One region of the Dactylosporangium sp. NPDC051541 genome, then DNA from elsewhere that is predicted to be linked to it. Evidence: riboswitches for the same ligand, from Rfam matches in the RefSeq annotation. Region 1 holds a riboswitch; the other holds the start of a gene.

What was found. Region 1 has a riboswitch for thiamine pyrophosphate ahead of ACIA8L_RS27625 (ECF transporter S component). Riboswitches for the same ligand answer to the same signal wherever they lie in the genome.
Region 2: linked by a shared signal. The riboswitch ahead of thiS (sulfur carrier protein ThiS) and the one ahead of ACIA8L_RS27625 (ECF transporter S component) in region 1 are both predicted to bind thiamine pyrophosphate.

Annotation. Positions count from the first base shown of each region.
Region 1 is NZ_JBITDU010000006.1:224,988-239,079, reverse strand. It holds gene ACIA8L_RS27645 (TetR/AcrR family transcriptional regulator) at 1-516, opposite strand, end outside; gene ACIA8L_RS27640 (FAD-dependent oxidoreductase) at 597-1,715, shown strand; gene ACIA8L_RS27635 (acyl-CoA dehydrogenase family protein) at 1,684-3,588, opposite strand; gene ACIA8L_RS27630 (alpha/beta fold hydrolase) at 3,663-4,478, opposite strand; TPP riboswitch at 4,531-4,647, shown strand; gene ACIA8L_RS27625 (ECF transporter S component) at 4,718-5,293, shown strand; gene ACIA8L_RS27620 (ABC transporter ATP-binding protein) at 5,296-6,654, shown strand; gene ACIA8L_RS27615 (energy-coupling factor transporter transmembrane component T family protein) at 6,651-7,361, shown strand; gene ACIA8L_RS27610 (PHP domain-containing protein) at 7,441-9,168, shown strand; gene ACIA8L_RS27605 (hypothetical protein) at 9,168-9,554, shown strand; gene ACIA8L_RS27600 (aminotransferase class IV) at 9,592-10,479, shown strand; gene ACIA8L_RS27595 (YciI family protein) at 10,563-10,943, shown strand; gene ACIA8L_RS27590 (RNA polymerase sigma factor) at 10,940-12,175, shown strand; gene ACIA8L_RS27585 (hypothetical protein) at 12,164-12,853, opposite strand; gene ACIA8L_RS27580 (HAD family hydrolase) at 12,972-13,709, opposite strand; gene ACIA8L_RS27575 (FtsK/SpoIIIE domain-containing protein) at 13,919-14,092, shown strand, end outside.
Region 2 is NZ_JBITDU010000017.1:82,844-96,935, reverse strand. It holds gene ACIA8L_RS46400 (DUF3488 and DUF4129 domain-containing transglutaminase family protein) at 1-308, shown strand, start outside; gene ACIA8L_RS46395 (DUF3040 domain-containing protein) at 1,169-1,552, opposite strand; gene ACIA8L_RS46390 (DNA polymerase IV) at 1,718-3,025, opposite strand; gene ACIA8L_RS46385 (hypothetical protein) at 3,094-3,534, shown strand; gene ACIA8L_RS46380 (alkaline phosphatase family protein) at 3,539-4,708, opposite strand; gene ACIA8L_RS46375 (class I SAM-dependent methyltransferase) at 4,705-5,421, opposite strand; gene thiC (phosphomethylpyrimidine synthase ThiC) at 5,662-7,170, opposite strand; gene thiD (bifunctional hydroxymethylpyrimidine kinase/phosphomethylpyrimidine kinase) at 7,225-8,013, opposite strand; gene ACIA8L_RS46360 (thiamine phosphate synthase) at 8,010-8,579, opposite strand; gene ACIA8L_RS46355 (thiazole synthase) at 8,573-9,337, opposite strand; gene thiS (sulfur carrier protein ThiS) at 9,330-9,533, opposite strand; TPP riboswitch at 9,532-9,642, opposite strand; gene thiO (glycine oxidase ThiO) at 9,666-10,706, opposite strand; gene thiE (thiamine phosphate synthase) at 10,703-11,311, opposite strand; gene ACIA8L_RS46335 (aldo/keto reductase) at 11,330-12,307, shown strand; gene ACIA8L_RS46330 (hypothetical protein) at 12,929-13,366, opposite strand; gene ACIA8L_RS46325 (hypothetical protein) at 13,539-13,898, shown strand; gene ACIA8L_RS46320 (hypothetical protein) at 13,891-14,092, shown strand, end outside.

The DNA of each region.
Region 1 (14,092 bases):
CTCGATCACGTGCGGCAGCGTCGTGGGCGCCATGGCCGCGGCCATCAGCATGACCAGCACGGCGGCCGGGTCGGCCCCCTCGATCAGATGCGCCCGCAGCTGCTCGACGCTCGCCCCGAGCAGCCGGGCCCTCGCCTCGCGGTCCGGGTCGCCGTCCGGCCCCGTGTACTGCAGCCCGCTCCACGCGAACACCCGCACGCCGTCCGGGTCGCGCAGGACTTCGAGCACGTAGCGCCGCAGCTGCTCCGGCAGCGGCGTCCCCGGCGGCGCGATCTCTCCCTGCCGCTCCTGCCACAGCTGCGCCATGGCCTGGTACAGGCCCTCTTTGCCGTCGAAGTAATAGGACACCAGCTGCTGGTTGACGCCGGCCCGATCGGCGATCGCCCGCACCCGCGCGCCCGCGTAGCCGTGCGCGCCGAACTCGGCCGCGGCCGCCTCAAGGATCTTGCGCCGGGTGCGCTCGGCATCGCGCTGACGCTCGGGCGGCGCCGGCGACCGGCGGGGCTTGGTTGGCACGACGCGATTATACGGACGGTTGACTGTGCTAATCATTCATCTGTTTGACAAAGACACTCGGATGATTGACTGTGGTCGGCATGACACGAGTACTGATCGCGGGGGCGGGGATCGGCGGGCTGGCGCTGGCACAGGCGCTGCGACGGGGCGGCGTCGACGTCGCCGTCTACGAGCGGGACCCCTCGGCGCGGACGCGCGAGCAGGGGTACCGCATCCACATCGACCGGGACGGCAACGCGGCGCTGCGGGCGTGCCTGCCGCCGGAGGTGCTCACGCTCGTCCGCGACACCAGCAGCGTCAACGGCGACCTGGTGGCCGGGTTCACCCACCGCCTCGAGCGCGTGATGGTCCAGGAGTTCCCCGGCATCCCCAACGACGAGATCACCCACGTCGACCGGGAGACGCTGCGCCGCGGGCTGCTGGCCGGCCTGGAGGACGTCGTGCACTTCGGCCGCCCGGTGACCGGCTACACCGTCACCGCGGCGAGCCGGGTGAGCGTCGGCTTCGACGAGGGTGACCTGCTGGTCGGGGCGGACGGCGTCGGCTCGGCCGTGCGCCGGCAGCTCTTGCCGCACGCGGTCGTGCGCGACATCGGGCTGCGCTGCGTCTACGGGCGGCTGCCCATCGACGGGCACACCGCGATCCCGGCCGACTTCGACCGCGGCTTCTGCTGGGTCGCCGACGACACCGGGGTCGGCATGGGCTTCGCGACGGTCCGCTTCCGCACGCCGGTCGAGGGGCGGCCGGACTACCTGATGGTGACCCTGGTGACGACGCCGGAGCGACTGGGCGTGCCGGATGCGCGGCTCTTCACCATGACGCCCGAAGCGCTGCACGAGCTCGTGGCGGCGACCGCCGCGGGCTGGGCTCCGGCCATCGCGACGCTCATCGCCGGGACCGTGGACTTCTTCCCCATCACACTGCGCGCCGGCGAGCGGGTCGAACCGTGGACGCCGGGGCCGGTGACACTGCTCGGCGACGCCATCCACACCATGCCGCCCACCGGCGGGGTCGGGGCGAACACGGCGCTGCAGGACGCGGCGACGCTGGCCCGGGAGCTGCTGACGCCGCGACCGCTGCGAACCGCGGTCGCGGCGTACGAGCAGGTCATGCTGCCCCGCGGGTTCGCCACCGTGGAGCGGTCGCTCGCGATGGCCGGTCAGATGTTCACAAGCGGCGGCGGACGTCCTGCTCCGTAGAGGGGCCGGGCTCCCAGTCGGCGGTCGACGGCCCGTCGGTCGGGGCCGGGATCACACCTTCCTCGAGGGACAGGTAGCGGCCGGCCAGGACCCGCTTGGCCGCGGCCATCTCCACCGAGTCGGCGTTGGTCCACAGGTCGTGGAAGAGCTGCTCGGCCCGCAGGGTCGCCTGCCGGCAGAACAGGTCGGCCAGCTCCACGCCCTCGGGGCGGTCGGCCTGCTCGGTGCGGGCCTTGACGCACGCGGCCGACATCGCGAACAGCTCCGCGCCGATGTCCACGATCCGGCCCAGGAAGCCCTGCTTCTGCTCGAGCTTGCCCTGCCAGCGGGCCATCGCGTAGAAGGTCTCCCGGGCCAGGCGGCGCGAGGCCCGCTCGACGTAGCGCAGGTGGGTCGCGAGCGGGCCGAACTCGGTGAAGCTGCCGGGCAGCTGGCCCTTGCCGGCGACGAGGGTCGGCAGCCACTTGGCGTAGAAGCCGCCGGCCTTCCCGGCCGCCTTGGCCTTGCGACCGAGGCCCGCGTCGGGGTCGATGATGTCGCCGGCCACGGAGAGGTGGGCGTCGACGGCCTCGCGGGCGATGGCCAGGTGCATGATCTCGGTCGAGCCCTCGAAGATCCGGTTGATCCGCAGGTCGCGCAGGATCTGCTCGACCGGGATGGCCCGCTCGCCGCGGGCGGCCAGGCTCTCGGCGGTCTCGTAGCCGCGGCCGCCGCGGATCTGCAGGAGTTCGTCCGCGACCTTCCAGGCCAGCTCGGAGGCGTAGAGCTTGACCAGGGCGGCCTCGATGCGGATGTCGTTGCGGTTGTCGTCGGCCAGGCGGCAGGAGACCTCCAGCATCGCCTCCATGCCGTAGGTGGAGCCGGCGATGAACGCGATCTTCTTGGCGACGGCCTCGTACTTGCCGATCGGGCGGCCCATCTGGACCCGCTCGCCGGACCACTCGCGGGCCACGCCGAGGCACCACTTGCCGGCACCGACGCACATCGCCGGCAGCGACAGCCGGCCGGTGTTCAGCGTGCTCAGCGCGATCCGCAGGCCCTGGCCCTCGCCGCCGATCACGTTGGCCTTCGGCACCCGCACGTCGTGGAAGCGGGTGACGCTGTTCTCCAGGCCGCGCAGGCCCATGAACTGGTTGCGGCGCTCGATCGTCACGCCCTCCGCGTCGCCCTCGACGACGAACGCGGTGATGCCGCCCTTGTGCCCCTCGCTCTTGGGCACCAGCGCCATGACCACGAACAGGGTGGCCAGGGTGCCGTTGGTGGCCCACAGCTTGACCCCGTTGAGCAGGTAGTCGCCGTCCTCGGTCGGCACCGCGGCGGTGCGCAGGCCGGCCGGGTAGGAGCCGACCTCGGGCTCGGTGAGCAGGAACGCCGAGACCTCGCCGGCCGCCAGCCGCGGCAGGAACCGCTGCTTCTGCTCGTCGTTGCCGATGAGTTTGAGCGGCTGCGGTACCCCGATCGACTGGTGCGCCGACAGGAGTGCGCCGATCGAGGGGTTGACCGAGCCGACGAGCATCAGCGCGCGGCAGTAGTCGAGGTTGGTCAGGCCGAGGCCGCCGTACTTCTGGTCGATCTTCATCCCGAAGGCGCCCAGCTCGCCGAGCGAGCGCAGCACTTCGTCGGGGATGTGCGCGTCCCGCTCGATCTGCTGGCCGTCGACCTCCGACGCCAGATAGCCGGCGAGCTTGGCCCGGAACTCGGCGCCGCGGGCCTCGGCCGCCGGGTCGAGCTCGGGCAGTGGGTCGATGAGATCGAGGCGCAGCCGGCCGAGGAAGAGCTCCTTGCCGAAGCTCGGCTTCCTCCACTCGGTCTCGCGATTCTCCTCGATGACCTTGCGCGCCTCCCGCTCCGCGCGCACCGACGTCGAAACCATGGCCGCCCCCAAAAGGTAAACCCTGCTGACGCTCCTGAAGCCAGGTTATTACCCGCGAGTAGCCCGCGCTATGCCTAAAGCGCGACGCGGGCCAGGATGGCGTCGGCCAAGGCGGACGGCGCCTCATCGGGAATCCAGTGGCTGATCCCGGCCAGGGGGACGAATCGGTAATCGGCCGTGACGTGTTCGGCGCAGGCTCGCGCCGCTGTCGGGCCGATGGCCGGGTCGCCATCGCTCCACACATAGGTGGTCGGGACGGCGGCCGGTCCGAGACCGACGAGGTCGAGCGAGCTCATGGCCCGATACCAGTTGAGCGCCGGGGTCAGCGCGCCGGGCTCGAGCAGCGGCCGGACGTAGGGGTCGGCCTCGACGAAGGGCTCGAACAGCGCCCGGAGCCGCCGGCCGCCGTCCTCCAGCAGGACCTGCTCGGCCTTCCCGGCCTGGCGGAACAGTTTCATGTAGGCCGACCGCTCCTTCTGGTCGGGATCGTTGGCATAAGCAAAAGCCGAAGCATGCGGATGGGGTACTGAAACCGCGGTCAACGTCTTCACCCGCTCGACGTGACGCAGAGCGACGTGCCACGCGCAGACGGCTCCCCAGTCGTGGCCGACAAGATGTACCGCCGAAATGTCCAGCGCATCGAGGACGGCCACGGCGTCCAGGGCGCACTCGGCGATCCGGTAGTCCTCGACCCGCTCGGGCCGGGCGCCCGGCGAGGTGCCGCGCTGGTCGAGGGCGTAGGTGCGCAGCCCGGCCGCGTGCAGGAGCGGCGTCACGGCCGCCCACTCGCCGCTGTGCTGGGGAAAGCCGTGCAGGAGCAGGACCGGTGAGCCGTCCGCGGGGCCGCCGGCGACGACATCGAAGGTGAGCGAGCGGACCGTGATTTTCATGACCAGAGACTACGAGCCGGCGACGTTCACTGTTACCGTCGGGAAACAACTGCACATCCGACAGGGGAGCGCACAGCGCTGAGAGTGCGGCGGCCGGCGAGTCCGGCACCGCAGACCCTCGAACCTGATCTGGGTAATGCCAGCGCAGGGAGCTCGGTCACCTCACGCCAGCCCGCCATGGCTGCTTCGGCAGTCAGGGCGGTCGCGTCTCCTTCTGGTTCGCGTCGAACTGGGAGGTAATGAACATGGAAACCCGTTGGCGGACCGTCGACATCGTCGTCGCGTCCATCATCGCCGTCGCCTTCGCCGCGGTGTTCTACGCCTGGAACAACCTGTGGAACGCGCTGGAGAGCTTCGCGCTGCCGTGGCGCGCGGTCATCTACGGCGTGTGGCTGATCCCGGCCGTCCTCGGCCCGCTGGTCATCCGCAAACCCGGCGCCGGCCTCTACACCGAGCTCGTCGCCGCGATCGTCTCCGCGCTGTTCGGCTCCGCCTGGGGCCTCACCGTCGTGGTGTCCGGCCTGGTCCAGGGCATCGGCGGCGAGTTCGGCTTCGCGGCCACCGGCTACCGCCGCTATCGGCTCGCCAACGCGCTCGTCGCCGGCGCGCTGTCCGGGGCCGGGGCCGCCGTGTTCGACCTGAGCGTGTACTACGGCGACACGTTCAGCGCCGGCCAGAAGTGGACCTACGCGGCGCTGGTCGTGGCCAGCGGCGCGATCGTGGCCGGGGCCGGCAGCTGGGCCCTGCAGCGCGCGCTGTCGAAGACCGGCGTGCTGGACCGCTTCCCGTCCGGCCGCGAACGGGTCGCCGTCTAGCGTTGAGCACGGTCGAATTCCGCGGGTTCGGGTGGCGGCACGCCGGGCGCAAGGCCTGGGCGGTCCGCCACCTCGACCTGCGCATCGAGCACGGCGAGCGGGTCCTGCTGGCCGGCGCCTCCGGTGCCGGCAAGTCGACGCTGCTGGCCGCGCTCGCCGGCCTGCTCGCCGAGGACTCCGGCGAGCAGGAGGGCGAGGTCCTCCTCGACGGCCGCCCGCCAAGGGCGGCTCCTTCCGGGTCCGGTCCCGCTCGTCAGGCCCGGGCCGGCACGGGCATCGTCTTCCAGGACCCGCAGACCCAGCTGGTTATGAGCCGCGCCGGCGACGACGTCGCGTTCGGCCTGGAGAACCGCGCCGTCCCCCGGGACGAGATCTGGCCGAGGGTCGACGCCGCCCTGACCGCCGTCGGCTTCCCCTACGACCGCGCCCGCGACACCGCCGCCCTGTCCGGTGGCGAGGCCCAGCGCCTGGCCATAGCCGGCGTCATAGCGCTGCGCCCCGGCCTGCTCCTGCTCGACGAGCCGACCGCCAACCTCGACCCGGACGGCGCCCAACTGGTCCGCACCGCGATCGCCAAGGTCATCCAGGACCTGGACGCCACCCTGGTGCTGGTCGAACACCGCGTCGACGAAGCCCTCCCCCTGGTCGACCGCACGATCGTCATCGGCGACCACCCGGACGCCGTCTGGACCCCGGGCGCCGCCCTCCCGTCCCGCCAAGCCGTCACCACCCCCGGCGAAACCCTGCTGACCGCGGAGTCGCTCCGGCTGCCACACAACAACACGACAGTGCATGAGGTGGTACTGCGGGGACAGGCCCTGGCCGTAGAGGGTCCCAACGGCGCCGGCAAGACCACCCTGGCCCTCCTCCTGGGCGGCCTGACGAAGCCGGCGTCCGGCCGCGTCCGCGCGTCATCCGCCCTGGCCGGCCGCGACGCCGGACGCCCACCGCACCGCTGGCGAGCCTCACGCCTGGCCACCAGGATCGGCTCGGTCTTCCAGAACCCGGAGCACCAGTTCGTCACCGACACCGTCCGCGCCGAGCTGTCCCTCGGCGGTGCTCCCGCATCCGCTGTGGACACCCTGCTGGAGCGCCTGCGCCTGCACCACCTGGCGCTGGCCAACCCCTTCACGTTGTCCGGCGGCGAACAACGCCGGCTCAGCGTCGCCACCGCCCTGGCCGCCGCCCCGCAGGTCCTGATCCTCGACGAGCCCACCTTCGGCCAGGACCTCCGCACCTGGCGCGAGCTGGTCACCCTCCTGGCCGACCAGCGTGACGAGGGCCGCGCCCTGGTCCTGGTCACCCACGACGCCCAGCTCGTCGACGCCATCGCCGACCGCCGCACGAGGCTGACCCGATGACGAGCTGGCTGGGGCGGCGGGACGCGACCGCGAAGCTGCTGGCGGCGCTGGTGGTCACCGCGGCCGTCGTGACCACGCTCGACCCGGTGGCGTCGCTGACCGTGATCGGCACGCTGCTGGTGCTGACGCCGTCCACCGGGGTTCCGCTCGGGGCGCTGTGGCGGCGAGGGTGGCCGATCCTGCTCTCGGCGGCCGGGATCTTCCTGTTCACGGTGCTGCTCGGGGCGAAGGACTCGGCCGTCGTCGCGCACGTGGCCGGGCTGGACATCCGCGAGAACGCGGTCGGCTACGCGCTGCGGCTGCTCGCGGTCGGGCTGCCCGGGTTCCTGATGTTCGCGACCATCGACCCGACCGACCTCGCCGATTCGCTCGTCGCGCACCTGCGGGTCTCGCCGCGGTTCGCGATCGGGGCGCTCGCCGCGTTCCGCCTGGCGCCGCTGCTGGCCGACGAGTACCGGTTGATTCGGCTGGCCCGGCGTGCACGCGGTACCAGAGCGGGCATTGGCTCTTCGCTCTTCGGGCTTTTGGTGGCCGCCATCCGGCGGGGGATCCGGCTCGCCACGGCCATGGAGGCGCGGGGGTTCGACCGGGGCGGGGCCCGGACCGTGGCTCGGGAGACCCGGTTCGGGTGGATGGATGCGCTGGTGGTGGCCCTCGGCATTACCCTCGCGGCCACCGTGATCTTGCTGAAGTTCGCGCGGACATAGGCATATCGCTACCTGTTGTTCGTTCGTGGCCGGGAGGGTCGGCGGTGAGGACCACCTAACTTTCCGCTGAGGAGCCTTCATGGGCCACGGCCACCACCACCATCACCACGAGGACATGCCGCAGGCCAGTGGCGACGTCCCCGCGGTGCTCGACGCGTCGATCCCGGACAGCGAGCTCTCCCCCGGCGACGTCTCCCGCCGCGGGTTCCTGCGCCGCGCCGGCCTGCTGGGCGCGGCCGCCGCTGCCGGCGGTGCGCTCGCCAACGCGGGTGTCGCGCACGCGCACGGCGACGACGAGCACAGCCACGACTTCGACGGCTGGGACCGGCACGGGCACAACCGCCCGTCGTTCAACAACTACAAGTGGCTGGCGGGCGACCACCACATCCACACCCAGTTCTCCAGCGACGGCATGTATCGGGTCGACGACCACGTGAAGCACGCGTCGGCGTTTGGCCTGGACTGGATGGTCATCACCGACCACGGCACCGTCCAGCACTCCAAGATCGGCGTCGACAAGGTCAACCCGCTGATCCGGGCGGCCCGCGACGACTACAAGGACATGCTGGTCTTCCAGGGCCTGGAGTGGAACATCCCGGCGGCCGAGCACGGCACCGTGTTCGTGCACCCGGGCGCCAACGAGCTCGCCGTGCTCAAGGAGTTCGAGGGTACCTTCGACGGCTCCGTCCAGGGCGCCGTGAACCCGGCCAACGTGACCGAGGCGCTGGCCATCGCCGGCATCAAGTTCCTCGGTGACCAGGTCACCAAGCGGCGGGTCCAGGACGCCCTGTTCCTGGCCAACCACCCGGCCCGCAACGGCATCGACTCCCCGCACGAGATCCGGGGCTGGCGCGACGCCAACCCGCAGATCGCGATCGGCTTCGAGGGCGCGCCCGGGCACCAGGCCGCCGGCATCGCCAAGCCGAACGGCGCCGGCGCCGGCCGCGGCTTCTACGAGAACGCCCCCAACGCCAACTCGTTCCCCGGCTACCCGCTGGAGAGCTACCGCACCTGGGGCGGCTTCGACTGGATGACCGCCACCGTCGGCGGCCTCTGGGACAGCCTCCTGGCCGAGGGCAAGCCGTGGTGGATCTCCGCGAACTCGGACTCGCACGTCATCTACGAGGAGACGGCGAAGCGCCCCGACAACACGGACTTCGCCACCAACGGCTACCACTTCGACCCGGTGTACGGCCAGCCGACCAACCTCACCGCCGGTGACTTCTGGCCGGGCTACTACAGCCGCACCCACGTCGGCGCGGGCAACTTCAGCTACGCGGCGGTCATGGCCGGCCTGCGCGCCGGGCGCGTCTGGGTCGACCACGGCGGCCTGATCAGCGACCTCGACGTGCAGGTGCGGGTCAAGGGCTCGCCGGTCGGCGTCACCCTGGGCGGCTCGCTGCAGCTGCGCCGGGGCCAGCGGGCCGAGCTGGTCGTCAAGGTCAACCTGGCCAACAAGTCGAACTGGGCCAACTTCGTGCCGACCCTGGCCCGCATCGACGTCATCCGCGGTGCCGTCAAGGGCGCCGTGTCCGACAAGGACACGTTCAAGGCCCCCGACACCAAGGTCGTCAAGTCGTTCGAGGTCAACAAGGCGACCGGCACCGTGTCGTTCAGCTATGACCTCGGCGTCGCCGACGAGCCGTTCTACGTCCGCCTGCGCGGCACCGACGGCAACCGCAGCGCCCCCGGCTACCTCGGCGCGGCGATCGACCCGGTCGGCCCGGCGATCGACGTTCTCGGCGACGCCGACCCGTGGAAGGACCTCTGGTTCTACGCGAACCCGATCTGGGTCCTGCCCCGGTAATGGCGTTCCCCGACGTCCAGGCGGCCGACCATCACATCCTGACGGAAGGCCGCCCGGCATTCACCTACTTCACCGGCGGCCAGGTCGGCGTCGGCATCGTCGCGGAGGAGCAACCCCCGGAAGGCGCCCGCCAGGTGCTGTTCGAGGGCTCCGCCGCGCTGCAGGGCACGATCCCGGTCTCGGCCATCCTGGCCGGCTCGGCGATCGAGCAGGTCGTCATCCTGGGCGGCTTGACGGCGGTGCCGGAGATGCTGGTCGACACGCGCGACCACGTGCGGCCGATCTGGCGCGACGGGGTCCTGACGCTCGTCACGCAGTTCGGCCGGGGCGGCGTGCTGGTCCCGTTCGAGCCGCCCGACAACCGGCCCTGCTGCGCCGATCATTGACAACGTTGCGGCGTGCCTCCGAGTTAACCTCGGGGGCATGCTGCAGCAGTACGACGAGCGCAACGCCGACCTGCGCTACTGGGTCAACGGCACCCTGAGGCACCGCGACGAGCCCGGCTTGTCCCCGTTCGACTCCGTGGTGCAGGGCGGCGACGCGGTGTGGGAGGGCCTGCGACTGTACGGCGGCGGCATCTACGGCCTGCACGAGCACCTCGCCCGCCTGCGCCGCTCCGCGGTGTCCTTGGCCTTCGAGGGCATCCCGGCCGACGACGACATCATCGCCGCCCTCCGCGCGACGCTGGCCGCCAACGACATGCGCGACGACGCCCACGTGCGGCTCACACTGACCCGCGGGGTGAAGGTCACCAGTGGCATGGATCCGAGGCTCAACCGCAGCGGTTGTACCTTGATCGTGCTGGCCGAGTTCAAGGCGCCGGTCTACGACACGAGCGGCCTCACCTTGGTCACCAGCAGCGTCCGCCGCCCGGCCCCGGACGTCCTGGACCCGCGCGTCCACCACAACAACCTGCTCAACTCGATCCTGGCCAAGATCGAGGCGAACGTGGCCGGCGCCGACGACGCCATGATGCTCGACGCCCGCGGCTTCGTCGCCGAGACCAACGCGACGCACCTGTTCGCGGTCAGCGGCGGCGAGCTGCTCACCCCGCGGGCCATCGCCTGCCCGGAGGGCATCACCCGCGACACCGTGCTGCGCATCGCCCCGGTCCCGGTGCACGTGCGGGACATCGCGCAGGTGGAGATGTACACCGCGGACGAGGTCTTCTGCACCGGCACCATGGGTGAGATCGCCGGTGTCGTCACGATCGACGGCCGCCCGATCGGCGAGGGCAAGGTCGGCCCGGTGACCCGCCAGATCGCCGAGTTGTACCGCGCCCACGCCCGCGCGAACGCGGTGAAGATCTGAGGCGCCACCTGTCGTATCCACCGGTGCTCGTTCGTGGAACAAGTGGCGCGGCCGCCCGGGCCGCCCGAGGCAGGAGGACGACGATGCCGGAGTACCTGATCACCTTCAACGACGAGTGGGTGCCGGAACACACGGCTGAGCAGCTGCGGGCGAAGGCCGCAGCCGCCCGGACCGTGACCGACGACATGCTGGCCGAGGGCGTGCTGGTCTTCACCAACGGCGCCCTCGACCGGTCCACGGCGGTGTGCAGCGTCGTGTCGGTCGGCGGCGAGGCCGTCTTCACCGACGGGCCCTACGCCGAGACCAAGGAGCACCTCGGCGGCTTCGCGGTCGTGGACGTGCCCGACGACGAGGCCGCGCGCTACTGGGCCGGCCGGCTCGCGACCGCGCTCGACTGGCCGCAGGAGGTGCACCGGTTCCCCGGGCTCGGGCCGGCCCGCAGCACCTGGCCCCGCCGGGAATGAGCCCGGCGGAGGCACTGGTCCGCGCCCACCGTGAGGAGTGGGCGCGGGTCGTCGCGGACCTCGCCCGCCGCTTCGGCGATCTCGACGTCGCCGAGGAGGCGGCGGCCGAGGCGTTCGCGACGGCGGCGGAGCGGTGGCCACGCGAGGGCGTGCCACCGAACCCCGGCGGCTGGCTCACCACCACCGCGACCCGCAAGGCGATCGATTGGCTCCGTCGCGAGGCACAGCGCGACGCCAAGCACCAGGCGGCCCGGATCGTGTCCGACGACTCCCCTCCCGCACCGACCGGCCCGGTCGAGGACGACCGGCTGCGGCTGATCTTCACCTGCTGCCACCCCGCCCTCGCCCTGGAGGCCCGGGTCGCGCTCACCCTGCGCCTGCTCGGCGGCCTCACCGTGGCCGAGATCGCCCGCGCCTTCCTGGTCCCGGAGACCACGATGGCCCGCCGGATCACCCGTGCCAAGGGCAAGATCAAGGCGGCTCACATCCCCTACCGGGTGCCCTCGCCCGACGACCTGCGCGCCCGGCTCGGCGCCGTGCTGGCGGTCGTGTACCTCATCTTCAACGAGGGCTACCTCGCCGGCGCGGGCAGCGACCCGGTCCGCGCCGACCTCACCGACCGGGCCATCCACCTCGGCCGCCTGCTGCGGACCCTCCTCCCGGACGACGGCGAGGTCACCGGCCTGCTGGCCCTGATGCTGCTGACCGACGCCCGCCGCGCGGCCCGCGTCTCCCCCGCCGGGATGCTGGTGACGCTGGCCGAGCAGGACCGCAGCACCTGGGACCGCACCCTCATCGCCGAAGGCCGCGCCCTGGTCCGCGAGCGGATCGCGGCCGTCAACGCCGGCGCCGCCCCGCCCGGCCGCTACCAGCTGCAGGCCGCGATCAGCGCCGTGCACACCGAGGCCCCGACCGCCCGCGACACCAACTGGTCCACGATCGCCGCCCTCTACGACCGCCTGGCCCGGATCGACCCGTCGCCGATCGTCCGGCTCAACCGGGCCGTCGCCATCGCCGAGGCCGTGGGCCCCGAACCGGCCCTGGCCGAGACCAACCGCCTGGCCGCCGCCCTCGACGGCTACCACGCCCTCCACGCCACCCGCGCCGACCTGCTCCACCGCCTCGGCCGCGACCGCGACGCCCGAGCCGCCTACGACCGGGCGATCGCCCTGACCGGCAACCCGGCCGAGCACGCCTACCTGACCGCCCGCCGCGACCGCCTACCCCGCTGAACCGAGCACCGCACGCTTCTCGGCCTCGAACTCGGCGGTGCTGAGGCCTCCCGCCCGCCACTGCTCGGCCAGCCGCTGCAGCGGCGCGACCCGGGCGTCCGTCGCCACATTGTCGGGGGCGTTGCGCAGCGTGACGAACTCGGCCCGGGTGAGCGCGCCGACACTGCGCAGATCGTTCAAAGCCTTCAGCCGCGTCCAGGCGTCAACGGTGGTGTACGGCTTCGCCGCCGCCGGCGACGGGCGGACGCGGCCCGCGGCCCGCTGCCGGACCAGCTGCACCACCCCGACGACTCCGACAACGAGGCCCATCGGCAGGAACGTCGCGGCCACGATCGACCCCCCGAGCCGCGCGTCCGCGGGCATCTCCTCCTGCGTGAGCACCTTGATCAGCAGGGCGACCCCGCCGCCGGCGAAGCCCGCGACCCAGAGGAACTGACCGGCGCCCGGCGCGAGGAAGGCGCGCGGGCTCACGATGATCCCCGCGATCCAGCCGAGCGCGCCGGCCACGATCATCCAGAACGTGGCGTCCGCACCCTCGGGACAGGGGTTCGCGATCTCGTACGGCCCGCCCGACGCGCAACTGCCGATGTCGAGCACCTGATCCAGCCCGACCCCGGCCGCGACGATGCCGGACAGGCCGATCACCAGACTCGCGATCTCGCGCACGAACGGCTTCATCCACGCTCCCGGGGCCGCGATCGAGCCTCGATGATCGCAAGTCCGCCCGCCGGCGCCATCGCGATGACCGAATCCCGACGCGTCCGGACTCCCGGTCGAAGGCCGGCCGCCCCGGCTGCTATTTCTGGTCTACGCGACCTGGGTCGTCCGGACCGCGGCCCAGCGCGACGGCGGCGAGCTCCTCGTAGAGCGGCCGAGCCCGCTCGACCAGGGGCCGGAGGTGGTCGGGGACGTCGGCGGGGCGGGGGTGGGGCGGGGCGAAGCCGGTTGACCGTTCCACCGCCGCGTACCAGTGCGGCGCCCACACCCCGTCGGTGTCGCGGCGCCCCGCGGGCCAGGACAGCATCGCCGGGTCCCACGGCAGGCCGAGCGCCGCGCACAGGGCGGACAATGTGCCCGCCGGGTCGCGGAGGACGTCGGCGGCGTCGACGACGGGCCCGCCGTACCCCCGGAAGATTTCGACCTGTTGCGGATAGCCCAGGTCCTCCAGGGTGGGCTCGCCGCGGACCTTGGCGTAGGAGGCGACCACATACGCCGGGTCGCGAATCAGGTACGCGTTGCTGACCTCGGCAAGCCAGTCGCGGCCGATCGTCGTCAGCAGGTGGTGGGTCATGTGCTTCTGGTAGAACACGTCGGCGTCGATCGGGGCGAGCAGGCCGGCGACCGCGTCCGGCCAGCGCTGCGGCTGCGAGGCCAGGATCTCGGCCCGGCCCGGGTGGTCGAGGCCGGTGGTGGCCAGGTAGTGGGCGTACAGCGGCTCGTCGACCACCACGGTGCGGGGGCGGGCACCGAAGCTGCGCATCATCGCGGTGGAGATGTTGCGGGGGCCCGACCACATCGCGACTCGCACTGTCATGGTCCACGAGGGTAACCCCACGGTCCTAGGGGGTAACCCACGCACCGTTCCGCCCGTTTTACTCGCGTATAGCACGAAATCCTGGCGCGCGTCGATGCGATCCACTCGGCGTTGCGGCGCTTACTGTCAGAGGCGGAGCTCTGCAGTGCGTCCGCCCCGCCACCAGGCTTTCTTGGAGAACGCTGCGCGGGGAAGAAGGGGGCCGGTCGATGGACCTGCTGATCGACGTGCGAGTGGCGAGGCGCGACGCCGGCGCGACGCTGGATCGGACCGTCCGGCTGCGGGCCGATCCGGGCGGTGCCGTCACCGACCTGGTCAACGCGCTGCTCGGGCTGCTCGACCCGGCCGAGCGGCCGCAGCAGACCACCTGGGCCTGGCTGGCC
Region 2 (14,092 bases), on a different contig from region 1:
GCGACCAGGCCGAGTCCGGCGCCCGCCTGATCTCGACCGCCGAGGAGCACGCCCGCTACGCCCGCCGCCCCCTCACGGGCCGCGAGCTGCGCACGGCGATCACGGCGGTGGAGTCGGCGTTCGCCACCAACGCGACGCGGAAGGTCCGGCTCATCGCCCGGTTCCTCCCACCATCGGTACTGCGCCGCTGGCGAACCTCGATCTCGACCGGCTCCAGCAGCGCCGCCCTCGCGACGGGCCGCGGCTGGGAGGCCGTGATGCGAACCTTGAGCGTCCGCCGCATGGTCACGCGCCGAGCGGCCCGCTGAGGCACTCACTTCTCTGAGGCCGTCCCCGTCCGCGGGGGCGGCCTCTTCGCACTTCCGCACTCCGCGCCGCATGCTCGCGACGCACCGGCGTGCTAGGCAAGACGCACCGCGAGCCGAGCACGACGCAACCGGAAATGTCGGACTTTTCTGGACACCCGGATTCGCGGAGCGCGGCCGGCGACAACACGGGCGCGTGGAAGCCGCTCCGTAAATGTCCGCTTCGACGAACGAGTTCGCTTTTTCCGGAAAGGTCGCCTATTTCGGACCCGTGGCTTCTGTGGACGTCAACCTGGAGGCGATTCCGGCGGAGGGACCACTGCACAGGCCGAGTCACGCCCGAAGGATGCAGAGGAAGCACTAGCGCAAGCAGCAAGCAGCACGCAGCACGCAGCACGATCGAGGAGCGGCGGACTGTCGGCGGCGTGTGAAATGACTTCGCCGTTCACACGGACGAGGAGCACCGGACGAGCAGCACAATGCAAGCAGCACGGACGAGCAGCGCAACGCAAGTAGTAGGGCCGCGGGGCGAGCAGCGCAAGCAGCACGGCCGGGGAGCGAGGAGCGCCGGACAAGCAGCGCAACGCATGCAGTAGGGCCGCGGGGCGAGCAGCGCAAGCAGCACGGCCGGGGAGCGAGGAGCACCGGACGAGCAGCGCAACGCAAGCAGCACGGCCGAGCGGCGCGGGGCGCAGGGCGATTCTGGGCCAGCCACGAGCAACCGGCGGCGGGTGAGCGAGGCGTGGGCGGCCGGAAGCGGTGCCCGACGGGAGAGGGCTGCGGCAAGCGGGCAGCGTGAAGCCGCGATTGGGCCGTCCGGCGAAAGTTACGCGACGAGCGGCCCGGGCCCGGTCAAGCGGCCGTCAGAGGTCGCCCTCTGGCCGGCGCCGCCAGCGTTCCTCCAGTCGGTCCACCAGGCCACCACGGCGCTGGCGGGTGCGGCGCGTGGCCGTTCCGCCGACCGCGTGCAGGTCGGTGGATTGGCCGCGGCGGTATGCCTGGACGCCGAACGCCAAAGCGCACAGCATGACCAGGAAACCACCCACGCCCAGGAGGGGGATGGAAATAACGACGCCGTAGACAAGCAGCGCCATGCCCGCCAGCACCAGGATTCCTGCGACGATCATCCGGCGCTTGGCATGGAACCGCGGGTCGGTGGCGCGCACCGCCGAAGCGAACTTGGGATCCTCGGCTAGCGACCGCTCGATTTGATCGAACAGCCGCTGCTCGTGCTCCGAGAGCGGCACGGCACTCCTCCCCGGTCGCGAAGGCCGGCCTCGAAAAAGGACCGGCAGTCCGGCACAGCCGGACGGCTGCGTACTGGCAAGTTTACGAGCGGGTCAACGCGTCGGAAAGCGGGACGATGGTCCAGCCGTGCCGATTTTCCGACGGAGTTCCTCTCGAAGTAGCCCTTACGCCCCTCCATTGTGTCTTGCCGGGGGTTCGATCGTCCCCTCCCCGCGCGGTGCGGACCCGTTTGCGTCGGTGCGTAATCCGTCACCCCGGAGCAGGCTGGCCGGTTTGACGAGCCCCCGCCCGAACCGCGCGGCCACCGCGTCGGCCGCCCGCTCGGCGTCGCGCCAGCCGTGGTCGCGCTCACCGAGCGTCATCTGCCGGGGCGTCCCGTCGGCGTGGAGGAGCCCCTCGACCCGCACCCCGATCAGGCGAATCCGCTCGCCCGGGCGTGCGGCCTGGAACAAAGCCCAGCCGAGCTGGAAGATCTCACGGGCCACGTCGGTGGGGACATCTACGGTGCGTGATCGCGACAGGGTCTGGAAGTCGGCCAGCCGGATCTTGACCGAGACCGTCCGCCCGGCCTGCCCGGCGTGCCGGAGCCGCTCGGCGACCTTGCCGGACAGCGCCAGCATCGTGCGTCGGATGATCGACAGGTCGCTCACGTCGACGTCGAAGGTCGTCTCGGCCCCGATCGACTTCTCGATCTGCTCGGGAATCACCCGTCGGGGGTCCCGGGCCCAGGACAACTCGTGCAGGTGGTGCGCCGCGGCGTCGCCGACGGCCGACCGCAGCAGCCCCAGCGGAGCCGATGACAGGTCGCCGATGGTCTTGAGCCCGAGCCGGGCCAGGGTCTCGGCGGTCCGCTCGCCGACGCCCCAGAGCGCCTCGACCGGCAGCGGGTGCAGGTATTCCAGCTCCCGGGCCCGCGGCACCACGACCATCCCGTCCGGCTTGGCCCGCGTCGAGCCGAGCTTGGCCAGGAACTTCGTCCCCGCTACGCCGACGGAGCAGGTCAGCCGCTGCTCGCCGGCCACCCGCCGCCGGATCAGCGCCGCGATCTCGACCGGCCGCCCGAGCAGCTTGAGCGCCCCCGCGACGTCGAGGAACGCCTCATCGAGCGACAGCGGCTCCACCAGCGGCGTGACGTCGCGGAAGATCGCCATCACGGCCCGGGACGCCTCCGTGTAGGCGGTGAAGTCGGGCGGCAGGAACACCGCGTGCGGGCACAGCCGCTTCGCCCGGGCACCCGGCATCGCGCTGTGCACCCCGAACTTCCGGGCCTCGTAGCTGGCCGCCGACACCACCCCGCGCGGCCCCGCCCCGCCCACGATGACGGCCTTGCCCCGCAGCTCCGGTCGGCGCCGGATCTCCACCGACGCGTAGAACGCGTCCATGTCGACGTGCAGCACGGTGCAGCCCGTGTCATCAGCGTGCGGCCCGAACTCGCCGGAGCCTCCGCGCGGTACAACCTGACTTCGCCCCACAACAGCGAACCCTAGCGGCACCCTATGACAAAATTGACGAAAACTTAGGCTTGCCTTACCTTTCAGGCATGACGCAAGCTGCGCTGACCTCGCCCTTGGCGCCGGTCGTCGCCGCCGTGGAGGGCCTCCGTCGCCGCCATCCGGCCCTGACCTGCGGCATCTTCCCGGGCTTGCTGATGACTGCGACGCCGGAGTGGGAAAGAGCCATAAACCCCCATGCCGCGGCGGTACTCCTTGTCGTCGCCTGGACCAGAGCCCGACGAGTCCCGTTGCTGATCCCGGGCGAGACTTTCCTCAACCGAGCGGGCCAGCTGGGCATCCGCCGCGCGAGCGTGGCCGTGCTCCCCGACGACCCGGCGGCCGACGTCCCGGGCGTGGTGGTCGCCGCCAACCGGCAGGAGCTCCTGCGGCTGGTGGCCGCACAGGCCGGCCCGGACGCCCCGGAGCTGGCCCGCCACGTGCGCCACCTGACCGCCCTGCTGTCCACCCGCCCGGCCTTGACCGTCTGAGGCGTCAGCGGCGCGCGATCAGGAGCGGGATCTCCATCTCGGCGGTCGTGTTGGAGCCGTGAAAGGCGATCATGTTGCCCAGCCGCGGCGGTTCGTGGGCGCTGGCCATCAGGACCCAGCGGTCGCGGCACACGGCCACCACGTCGCCGATCCGCTGGAGGTGGGACTCGGGGACCGGGCCGAACCAGCCGGATGCCACCGCCTCCTCCCGCGTCGCGACCCAGGCCCGGTCGCCCAGGACGGCGCGCCAGGCGGTGAGGACGTCGGCCTGGGCACCCGGGCGGGTGTGCAGGTAGCGGACCCGGGCCTCGCCGGCCACGTACGCGACGCCCGCGGTCAGGCGCGGGTCCCGGTCCAGGTCGATGCGGCGGTCCGGCGGGATGTTCAGCTGGCCGTGGTCGGCCGTCACGATCAGGGCCGAGTCCGGGGGCAGACCGTCCACCAGGCGACCGACCAGGCGGTCGGCGTCGGTGACGGCCCGGTGCCACTGCTCGGTGGCGACGCCGAAGTCGTGGCCGGCCCGGTCGACGTCCGGGAGGTACCCGTACACCAGGCGGGACTCGGACAGCGCGGACAGCATCTCCGCGGCCACCGCGTCGGCCTCCACCCCGGGGCCGAACCGGGCGCCGCGGTAGGCGGACTCCGTGAGGCCGGTGCCGGTGAACAGGGGGTTGGTGACGACCGTCGGGGCCAGACCGGCCGCGTCGGCGCGGGTGAACGCGGTCGGCACCGGCTGCCAGTCAGCCGGGTCGGGTTCGTCGAGCCAGCGGAGGTGGTTGAGGACCTGGTCGGTGCCGGGCCGGTGCAGGTTGAAGCCGACGATGCCGTGCCGGCCGGGTGCGGTGCCGGTGCCGAGGGTGACCAGGCTGACCGGGGTCGTGGACGGGAACCCGGACGTGATCGGCCGGGCGTGGCCGAGGCGGCCGGTGGCCAGGTCGGTCAGCGTCGGCGCCGAACCGGCCGCGAGGGGCAGCTGGTGCCAGCCCATGCCGTCGAGCAGGACCACGGCGATCCGGCGGACCCCGGCGAGCTCCGCGGCCAGCCCGAGGGTGTCCGGCTCCCCGGCGACACCGAGCGCGTGCAGGGCCGTCGGCATGATGTCGGCCAGGCTGTCGCGGCCGTATCGGGGCTCGATCGGCTCCAGCGCCGCGGCCGGGAGCTCCGGGCCGGTCATGCGCGGCGGGCGAGGAGGTGCAGCTGGGTGGCGATGTCCCGGTATGGCGGGGTGCCGGCCACGGCCAGCTCGAACGCGGCCAGGGCCTCGGCCTCGCTCTCCGCGACGGTGCCGGGCACGAGGTCGGCGACCACGCGGACGCCGTGGACCTGCTCGACGGTCAGCCCGCCCTCGTCCAGCAGCGCGGTCGCGGTCTCGGCCGTGTAGCGGCGGCGGAGGCGGTCACGGGCGTCGCCGCGCCCGTCGGGGCTGGCGACCAGCAGGGCGGAGGCGGCCAGGTGCCCCTGGATCGCCCGGCCGAGGACCGCGGCCACCCGGTTGGCGACCACGACGCTGGCCGCGCCGCCCGGCCGCATGGTGCCGGCGAGGGCGGCCACGACCTTGTGCGGGTCGTCGACGACTTCGAGCAGGCTGTGGCAGAGGACCAAGTCGACGCTCTCCGGCGGGACGAGATCGGCGAGCCCGTCGCCGTCGCCCTGCACCGCGCGGACCCGCTCCCCCACACCGGCCTCGGCGGCCCGGCGGGTCAGGGCGGCCAGGGCGTCGGGGCTGGCGTCGACGACGGTGACCGTGTGGCCGGCCAGGGCCAGGGGTACGGCGAAGCCGCCGGTGCCGCCGCCGACGTCGAGGGCGTTGAGCGGGCGGCCGGCCCGGTCCAGCTCTTGGCGCAGCACCCGCCAGACGACGGCGGTGCGGGGCGCAGAAGACTCCACCCAGAAAACCTTAGAGCAACGAGCAACCCGCCCCCGCCCGGACCGCCCACCCGCTGCTCACTCCCGCCGCCGCCGCTCACAGCCCCACCACAGGCTCCGCAACGACATCGGTGCTCCACGCGGCGAAACAGGCCGCCCTTGAGCATGGAGTCGCTGGTGTGCAGTGGCCCCAGCCCCGCACGGCCCGGCGGGTGGGCGCGGATCGTGCGGGGGTGCGGGTGGAGGCGAAGCCTTCCCGGTCTATTGGGGAAGCAGCGGCAGGTAGACGTTGCTGCCGGACTGGGCGAATTCTTCGGACTTCTGGCGCATGCCCAGTTCGGCGTACTCGCGCAGGTCCTGGCTGATGCGCATCGAGCAGAACTTCGGGCCGCACATCGAGCAGAAGTGGGCGGTCTTCGCGGGTTCGGCGGGGAGGGTCTCGTCGTGGTAGGCGCGGGCCGTGTCCGGGTCCAGGGCCAGGTTGAACTGGTCTTCCCAGCGGAACTCGAAGCGGGCCTTGGACAGGGCGTCGTCCCAGGCCTGGGCGCCGGGGTGGCCTTTGGCCAGGTCGGCGGCGTGGGCGGCGATCTTGTAGGCGATGACGCCGGCTTTGACGTCGTCGCGGTTGGGCAGGCCGAGGTGTTCTTTGGGGGTGACGTAGCAGAGCATGGCGGTGCCGTACATGGCGATCATGGCGGCGCCGATGGCGGAGGTGATGTGGTCGTACGCGGGCGCGATGTCCGTCGTGAGCGGGCCCAGGGTGTAGAAGGGGGCCTCGTGGCACCACTCCCGCTGCAGGTCCACGTTCTCCTTGATCTTGTGCATCGGGACGTGGCCGGGACCCTCGATCATGACCTGGACGTCGTGCTCCCAGGCGATCGACGTCAGCTCGCCCAGGGTTCGCAGCTCGGCCAGCTGGGCCTCGTCGTTGGCGTCGGCGATCGAGCCGGGGCGCAGGCCGTCGCCCAGTGAGAAGGCGACGTCGTAGCGGGCGAAGATCTCGCACAGCTCGGCGAAGTGGGTGTACAGGAAGTTCTCCTCGTGGTGCGCCAGGCACCAGGCGGCCATGATCGAGCCGCCGCGGGAGACGATGCCGGTGACCCGGCGGACCGTGAGCGGCACGTAGCGCAGCAGCACCCCGGCGTGCACGGTCATGTAGTCGACGCCCTGCTCGGCCTGTTCGATGATCGTGTCCCGGTACGCCTCCCACGTGAGCTTCACCGGGTCGCCGCCGACCTTCTCGAGGGCCTGGTAGAGCGGGACGGTACCGATGGGCACCGGCGAGTCGCGGAGGATCGCCTCGCGCGTCCGGTGAATGTGCTTGCCGGTGGACAGGTCCATCACCGTGTCCGCGCCCCAGCGGGTGGCCCAGTGCAGCTTGGCCACCTCCTCCTCGATCCCGGAGGAGACGGCGCTGGTGCCGATGTTGGCGTTGACCTTCACCAGAAACCGCGAGCCGATGATCATCGGTTCGCTCTCGGGGTGGTTGACGTTGTTCGGCAGGATGGCGCGCCCGGCCGCGATCTCGGCGCGGACCAGCTCCGGCTCGACGCCCTCGCGGATGGCCACGAACCGCATCTCCGGCGTCGTGATGCCCTGGCGCGCGTAGTACAGCTGGGTGCGCTCGACCGGGCCGCGGGCGGCGATCCACGGGCGGCGGTCGGTGATCGGCCCGGACGTGTCGTACAGGCGGACCGGCGGATTGTCGCCGCTGAGCTCGATCTCGGCGAACGGCACCCGCAGCTCGCCTTCGTAAACCTTGCGTTTCACCACAAACCTCCCGAAAGTCGGCAGACTCCACCCCGGGAAAGGGGCGTGAATTACCTAAAAAGGACCCCAGCCGAGAGGGCCGTGACCAGCCCCCAGCGACCAGGAGGTCGAGCGACGCAAAGCCGCATGGACGTACGTCTTGGCTCCGTCCAGCGCCGCGGGGAGCTCCGCACCGGAAGCCAGCAATGCGGTCGTCGCCGCCGCGAAAGTACAACCGGTGCCGTGGTTGTTTGGGGTTGAGATCCACGGGGCGGTCATGAGCGAGGTCTGACCTTCGAACCAGACCGCGTCCACGGCCTTGGCGCTCCCCCACAGGTGGCCGCCCTTCACGACGACACAGCGGGGGCCGAAGGCGGCCAGGTCGGCCGCGGCCTTGACGGCGTCGTCGGCGTCGAGGACGTCGCGGCCGAGCAGCACCGAGGCCTCGCGCAGGTTGGGCGTGACGACGGCGGCGTGCGGGAAGAGCAGCTCCAGGTAGGCCCGCTCGGCGTCGACCGTGAACAGCCGGTCCCCGGACGAGGCGACCAGCACCGGGTCGACCACCAGGCCGGGCAGGCGGGGCGCGAACCGGGCCACCAGCGCCACCGTCTCCGGCGTGGCCAGCATCCCGGTCTTCACGGCGGCCACGGGCAGGTCGTCGAGGACGGCCTCGAGCTGGGCGGCGACGAACTGCGGGTCAACGGCCGAGATGGCCCGCACGCCGACGGTGTTCTGGGCGGTCAGCGCGGTGATCACGCTGGTGCCGAAGACGCGGTGGGCGGCGAAGGTCTTGAGGTCGGCCTGGACCCCGGCGCCACCGCCGGAGTCCGAGCCCGCGATCGTGAGGGCGACCGGAGGGTTCACGCCGTCAACATCTCCTTGACCAGGCGGGCCGGGTCCTCGGCGCGCATGACGGCCCCCATCACGGCCGCACCGGCGGCGCCCTCGTCGAGGCAGAGGCGGACGCGGGCCGGGGTGTCGACGCCGCCGAGCGCGTAGACCGGCAGCGGCGCGGCCATCGCCATCCGGCCGAGCGCGGCCAGACCGAGCGGCGGGCCGTAGCCGGGCTTGCTGCGGGTGGCGAAGATCGGCGACAGCGTGGCGTACTCGACCGAGGTCGAGGTCGAGGTCGAGGTCGAGGTCGAGGTCGAGGTCGAAGCCGCGGTCGAGGCCGCGACCAGCTCCTCCAGCGAGTGGCACTTGGCCACGGTCGCGTCCTCCTCCAGGAGCAGGCGGCCGCCGACCTGGTCGAGGCGGGTGCGCAGGGCCGCGGCGAGGCGCAGTCGGCGGCGCGGTGGCAGGTCGTGCTCACGCAGTACCACCACTCGAACCCCACCGTCGATCGCACCCGCGATCACCTCGTCCAGCGGGCGCTCGGCCTGCCGGCGGTCGGTGAAGACGATGAGACGGGCCTCCGCCGGCTCTACCACGGCATACCTCCGGTCGGGCTGGATGCGGTCGCGTGCCGGCGGCGGGGTATGCGCCCGGCGAGGTGGGCGAGGCGGCCGGCCCGCACCGCGAGGCGCATCGCCTCGGCCATGCGCGCCGGGTGCTCGGCCCGGGTGACCGCGGACGCCAGCAGCACGCCGTCGCAGCCCAGCTCCATGGCGAGGGCGGCGTCGGAGGCGGTGCCGATCCCGGCGTCGAGGATGACCGGGACGCTGACCAGCTGCCGGATGAGCGCGATGTTGTGCGGGTTGCGAATCCCCAGCCCGGACCCGATGGGCGCGCCGAGCGGCATGACGGCCGCGCAGCCGGCGTCGGCCAGGCGCCGGGCCAGGATCGGATCGTCGCTGGTGTACGGCAGCACGGTGAAGCCGTCCTCGACGAGCCGGGCGGCCGCGGCGACCAGCTCCACGCCGTCCGGCAGCAGGGTGTCCTCGTCGCCGATGACCTCGAGCTTCACCCAGTCGGTGCCGAAGGCCTCGCGGGCCAGGTGGGCGAGCTTCACGGCCTCGGTCGCGGTGTAGCAGCCGGCGGTGTTGGGCAGGACGCGGACCCCGCACCGCTCGATGACCGCGAGCAGCGAGGGCGCGGCCGGGTCGAGCCGCCGCAGCGCGACGGTGACGAGCGCGGTCTCGCTGGCCCGGATCGCCGCCTCGAGCGCGGCGTGGCTGGTCGCGCCGCCCGTGCCCAGGATCAGCCGGGACGGGAGGTCGACGCCGTTGACCAGGAAGGGGTCAGCCACCCTGCACCGCCGTCAGCACCTCGACGTGGTCGCCGTCGGCGGGGCGGGTCTCGGCCCAGCGGGAGCGGGGTACCACGTCACCGTTCAATGCCACGGCGATGCCGCGCGGATCCGCTCCGGCGAGCGTGCGCACGACGTCGGCGACGGTCGTGTCGTCGGCGACGGTCGACGCGACGGCGTTGACCACGAGCTGCATGGGCTCACTCCTGCCTCCCTGCGCCGGCATGACCCGGATCAGGTTCGACGGTCGGAGGCTCACAGCCTCCCTCTCAGCCCGGTCACACCGGACTCCCGTGGGAACGTCTCGACCATAGCCCCGGCGGCCCGGTCAGGTAAAGCGGCCCGCCCCGAACGCGCTGATATCGATTGATGTCGCTTTATCGACAACCGTCTCGGCCACCGCCGCCGCCGTGGCCGGGGCCAGCAGGACACCGTTGCGATGGTGGCCGGCGGCGACGATGACCTCGGAGTTGCCGAGCCGGTCGATGATAGGAGCGTTGTCGGGGGTACCGGGACGAAGCCCGGCGAGAGCCTCGGCGAGCACCAGTTCGGCCACGCCGGGTAGCAGGTCGGCGGCCGGCCGGAGCAGGTCCAGCACCCCACCCGCGGTGACCGTGGTGTCGGCCCCGCGCTCCTCCTCCGTGGCCCCGACGACCAGCTCGCCGTCGGCCCGCGGCACGAGGTACACGTCCCGGCCGCCGGCGATGCCTCGCACCACGTGCCGGAGCAGCGGCTCGGGCCCGCGCAGCCGCAGCAGCTGCCCCTTCACCGGGCGCACCGGCAGCCCGGTCAGCGCGGCCGCGGCGGCCCCGGTGGCGACGATGATCACATCGTCCCGCAAGGTGGACAGGGTGTTCACATCCCGGGCCTCGAATCGCACCGGGAGCGTGCGCAGGGCCCGCAGCAGGCGGCGCGGGTCGACCTGGTGGTCACCGGGGGCGAAGGCGCCGCCGCGGACCCGGGGTGCCAGCAGTGGCTCGCGCTCGCGCAGGTCACGGCCGGAGAGCGGCTCGATCGGGCTGCCGGCGCGGCGGTAGAAGCCGATCAGGCGGTCGACCTCGGCCTGGTCGTCGGCGGTGAGGGCGACGAGGAGGGTGCCCTCGGTGCGATACGCGATCGATACCCCGGTCCGGGCCTCGACCCGCTCGGCGAACGACGGCCAGCGGCGCATCGACTCCGACATCAGCTCCTGCAGCGCATCCTCGCCGAAGTTGGCCTCGGCCGTCGGCGCGAGCATCCCGGCCGCGACCAGGCCGGCGCCCTGCGACGGGTCGCGGTCGTAGACGGTGATCGCCTCGACACCCCGCTCGACCAGCTCGAACGCGATGCTCAGGCCGATGATCCCGCCGCCGACGATGCCGATGCTCACTGGAGGAACTCCTTCGCCGCCGTATATGGATCGGCCGCCCCGCTGACCGCACCCACGACCGCTACCGCGTGGGCTCCAGCGGAGTACAACTCCCGCGCTCTTGTTGCTGTGACCCCGCCGATCGCGACGACCGGCACCGCCACCGCCTCCGCGACCGCGCGCACGCCCGCGGCCCCGATCGCGTCCGGCAGCCCCGACTTCGTGGTCGTCGTGAACGCGGGCCCGACCCCCAGGTACGAGGCGCCGTCGGCCACCGCCCGCCGCGCCGTCTCCGGATCGCGCGCGGTCGCGCCGAGGATCGCGCCCGGGCCGAGGATCCGCCGGGCCGCGGCCACCGGCAGGTCGTCGGCGCCGACGTGGCCACCGTCGGCCCCGGCCGCGAGCGCGACGTGCAGCCGGTCGTTGACCAGGCAGATCCGGTCCAGCTCGCGGCACATCGCGAGGATGCGCACGGTCAGGTCGTAGGCCTCGCGGTCGGTAACGTGGTCCTCGGGGCGCACCTGCACCACGTCGAAGCCGGCCCGCAGCGCGGCGGCGACCACCGCCAGGGTGTCGCGGCCGGGCCGGGTGTCGGTGATGAGATGCAGTCGTCCGAGGGTGCGCACCGCGATAGCTTTTCAGATATGAAACAGGTGCGACTCGGCCGGACCGGCCTGCAGGTCTCGGAGATCTGCCTCGGCATGATGAGCTACGGCGACCCTACGCAGCGCCCGTGGGTCCTCGGCAAGGAGGACGCCGACCCGTTCGTGCGCCGCGCGGCCGAGGCCGGGATCACGTTCTTCGATACCGCCGACGTCTACACGCTCGGCGCCAGCGAGACCGTCACCGGCCGGCTCCTGAGCAAGTACTTCACCCGCCGCGACGACTACGTCCTGGCCACCAAGGTCCACGGCCGGATGAGCGACGCCCCGAACCACGGCGGCCTGTCCCGCAAGCACATCCTGGCCGGCATCGACGAGTCCCTGCGCCGGCTCGGCACCGACCACGTCGACCTGTACCAGATCCACCGCTGGGACCCGAACACCCCGATCGAGGAGACCCTCGAGGCCCTCCACGACGTCGTCCGCGCCGGCAAGGCCCGCTACCTGGGCGCGTCGAGCATGTACGCGTGGCAGTTCTCCAAGGCCCAGTACCTGGCGAAGGCCAACGGCTGGACCCCGTTCGTCTCGATGCAGAACCACTACAATTTGGTGTACCGCGAGGAAGAGCGCGAAATGCTGCCGCTGTGCGAGGACCAGGGTGTGGGCGTCATCCCCTGGAGCCCCCTGGCCCGCGGTGTCCTGGCCGGCAACCGCAGCCGCGACGGCGAGCGCCGGACGACCCGGGCCAACAACGACCCGTTCGGCGACTCCCTCTACAGCGACGACGACTTCAACGTCGTGGACGCCAACACCGCCGTCGCCGCCGACCGCGGCGTCTCCCCCGCCCAGACCGCCCTGGCCTGGCTCCTGGCCAACCCGGTGGTGACCGCCCCCATCATCGGCGCCACCAAGCTCACCCACCTCGACGACGCCATCGCCGCCACCGAGCTCACCCTGGACGAGAAGGAGATCGAGCGCCTCGAGGCCCCGTACGCCCCGCACCGCATCGCCGGCCACTGACCCCCTACGGCCGACGACGCCGGCAGCGAGGCCTGGTGGTGCGGGAAACCGCGAAATCCAGGCCTCGCACTGCGGGCGCGACGGCCACGATCCACGACACAGGCCCTGTTCAACCAGATCGGCGACACTTCAAGAAGCGCTGGCCTTGCTTGGTGGTGACCTAGACCTCGACTGGCCTTGACAGGTCCGGTGCCGCACCGCCATCGTCCAGTCCCCTGGCCGACGGAGCCGCTCATGCGCGCCTCGAGCCGTCCCGGTTCGGCTCCTGGCGTGCAGAATATCCGCCATTTATCGCGCAAAGTCATATCTGCGGTGCTCATTTCGCCGCAGACTGCCGACCGAGCGGCGGCGGTGGATACGACGATTGGGGATGCGTCCGCTCAGCGTTGCCGACCGGCGGTGATCCGGTAACGGCCCGGAGCAGTTCGACGCGGCTTCTGCCAACCCGAAAGCGTCCGACCAGTAGGAACCGGTCGGACGCTCTCAGGTGCGTGCGGGTGGAACTGAAGCTCCCAGGTCCCGTCGACGATCGTCAGGCCGGCCACGCGCGGCCGGGAGCCGGGTGGCGGGGATCGTGAGGGGGTGTGGGTGGAGGCAGGGCCTCCCCTACGGGTCAGGAATTCAGTTCGACGCGACGCCGAGCTGGCCCTCGCCGCCCTCCGCGTGAAACTCGGTGCCCTGGGCGAAGGCGCCGTCGAAGCGCTGCTGCAGGGCGTCGAGCTCGTTGAAGTTCGCCTGGTGCGAGGACTCGCTGCCCTCGGCGGCGAAGACGTGGTCGTCCTCGGACGCGTCGTGGCTGAAGTTGGTGAAGTTGTCCTGCTCGTAGTGGGCGCCGTACGGCTGGTCGACCTCAACGTGGTTGCCCTGCGCGAAGTCCGTGGACTCCTGCGCGTGGTGGTCGTTCTCGTACACGTTGAACTGGTTGTTGTAGTCGGCCTCCGCGCCACTGGCGTGGTGGAGCTGGTTCAGGGCGTCGTGCTCCTGACCGGCCGAGTACTGACCGTAGTCCACCTCGTGGCCCGCGTCGTGGCCCGTGTCGCCCAGGTCGTAGTCGCTCATCGCTGTCCCCTTGGTGTCGTGTGCGTTGCTTGAACGTTAGAGCCACGGTCGCTCGGAAAAATCCCGGAAACGTGCCAGTGGCAGGTAGCCGACAGAAGTGAACCACGCTCACCTGAGGGCCCGTGTCGTACCTCCGGTCGGGGCGGCGGCCAGGCCCGATACGCTGACGGCCGTGATCGGGCCGCTGGCTGTCGCCACGCATGTGCTGTCGCTCGCGCTCGCCGTGTGGGCGTTCGTCGAGTTCTTCCGGCGGCGTGAGCCCGGAAAGCCGCTGTTCACCGGGCTGTGGGTGGTCGAGGCGCTGGTCGTGGCCCAGGTCGTGGGCCTGGTGGTGCTGCTGATCGACGGTCAGCGGCCGGGCGGGGACATGGTCACGCTGATCGGATACCTGCTGACCGCGGTCCTCCTCCCGCCGGCCGGGGTCGTGCTGGCCCGCATGGAGCCGACCCGCTGGGGCTCCTTCCTCATCGCCGCGGCCGCCGTGCTCGTGCCGGTGCTCATCCTGCGACTGGGACAGATCTGGAATGCCTGAGAAAACCCCGCTCAACCGCGGCTTCGGCCGGGTCCTCGTCTTCGTCTACGGCGTCTTCGCGCTCTCCGCGAGCGCCCGGGCCGGCGTGCAGATCGCGACGAAGTTCGATGAGGCGCCGCTCGCGTTCGGCCTGTCCGCCCTGGCCGCGCTCGTGTACATCGTCGCCACCGTCGCCCTGGCCCGCTCCAGCGCGA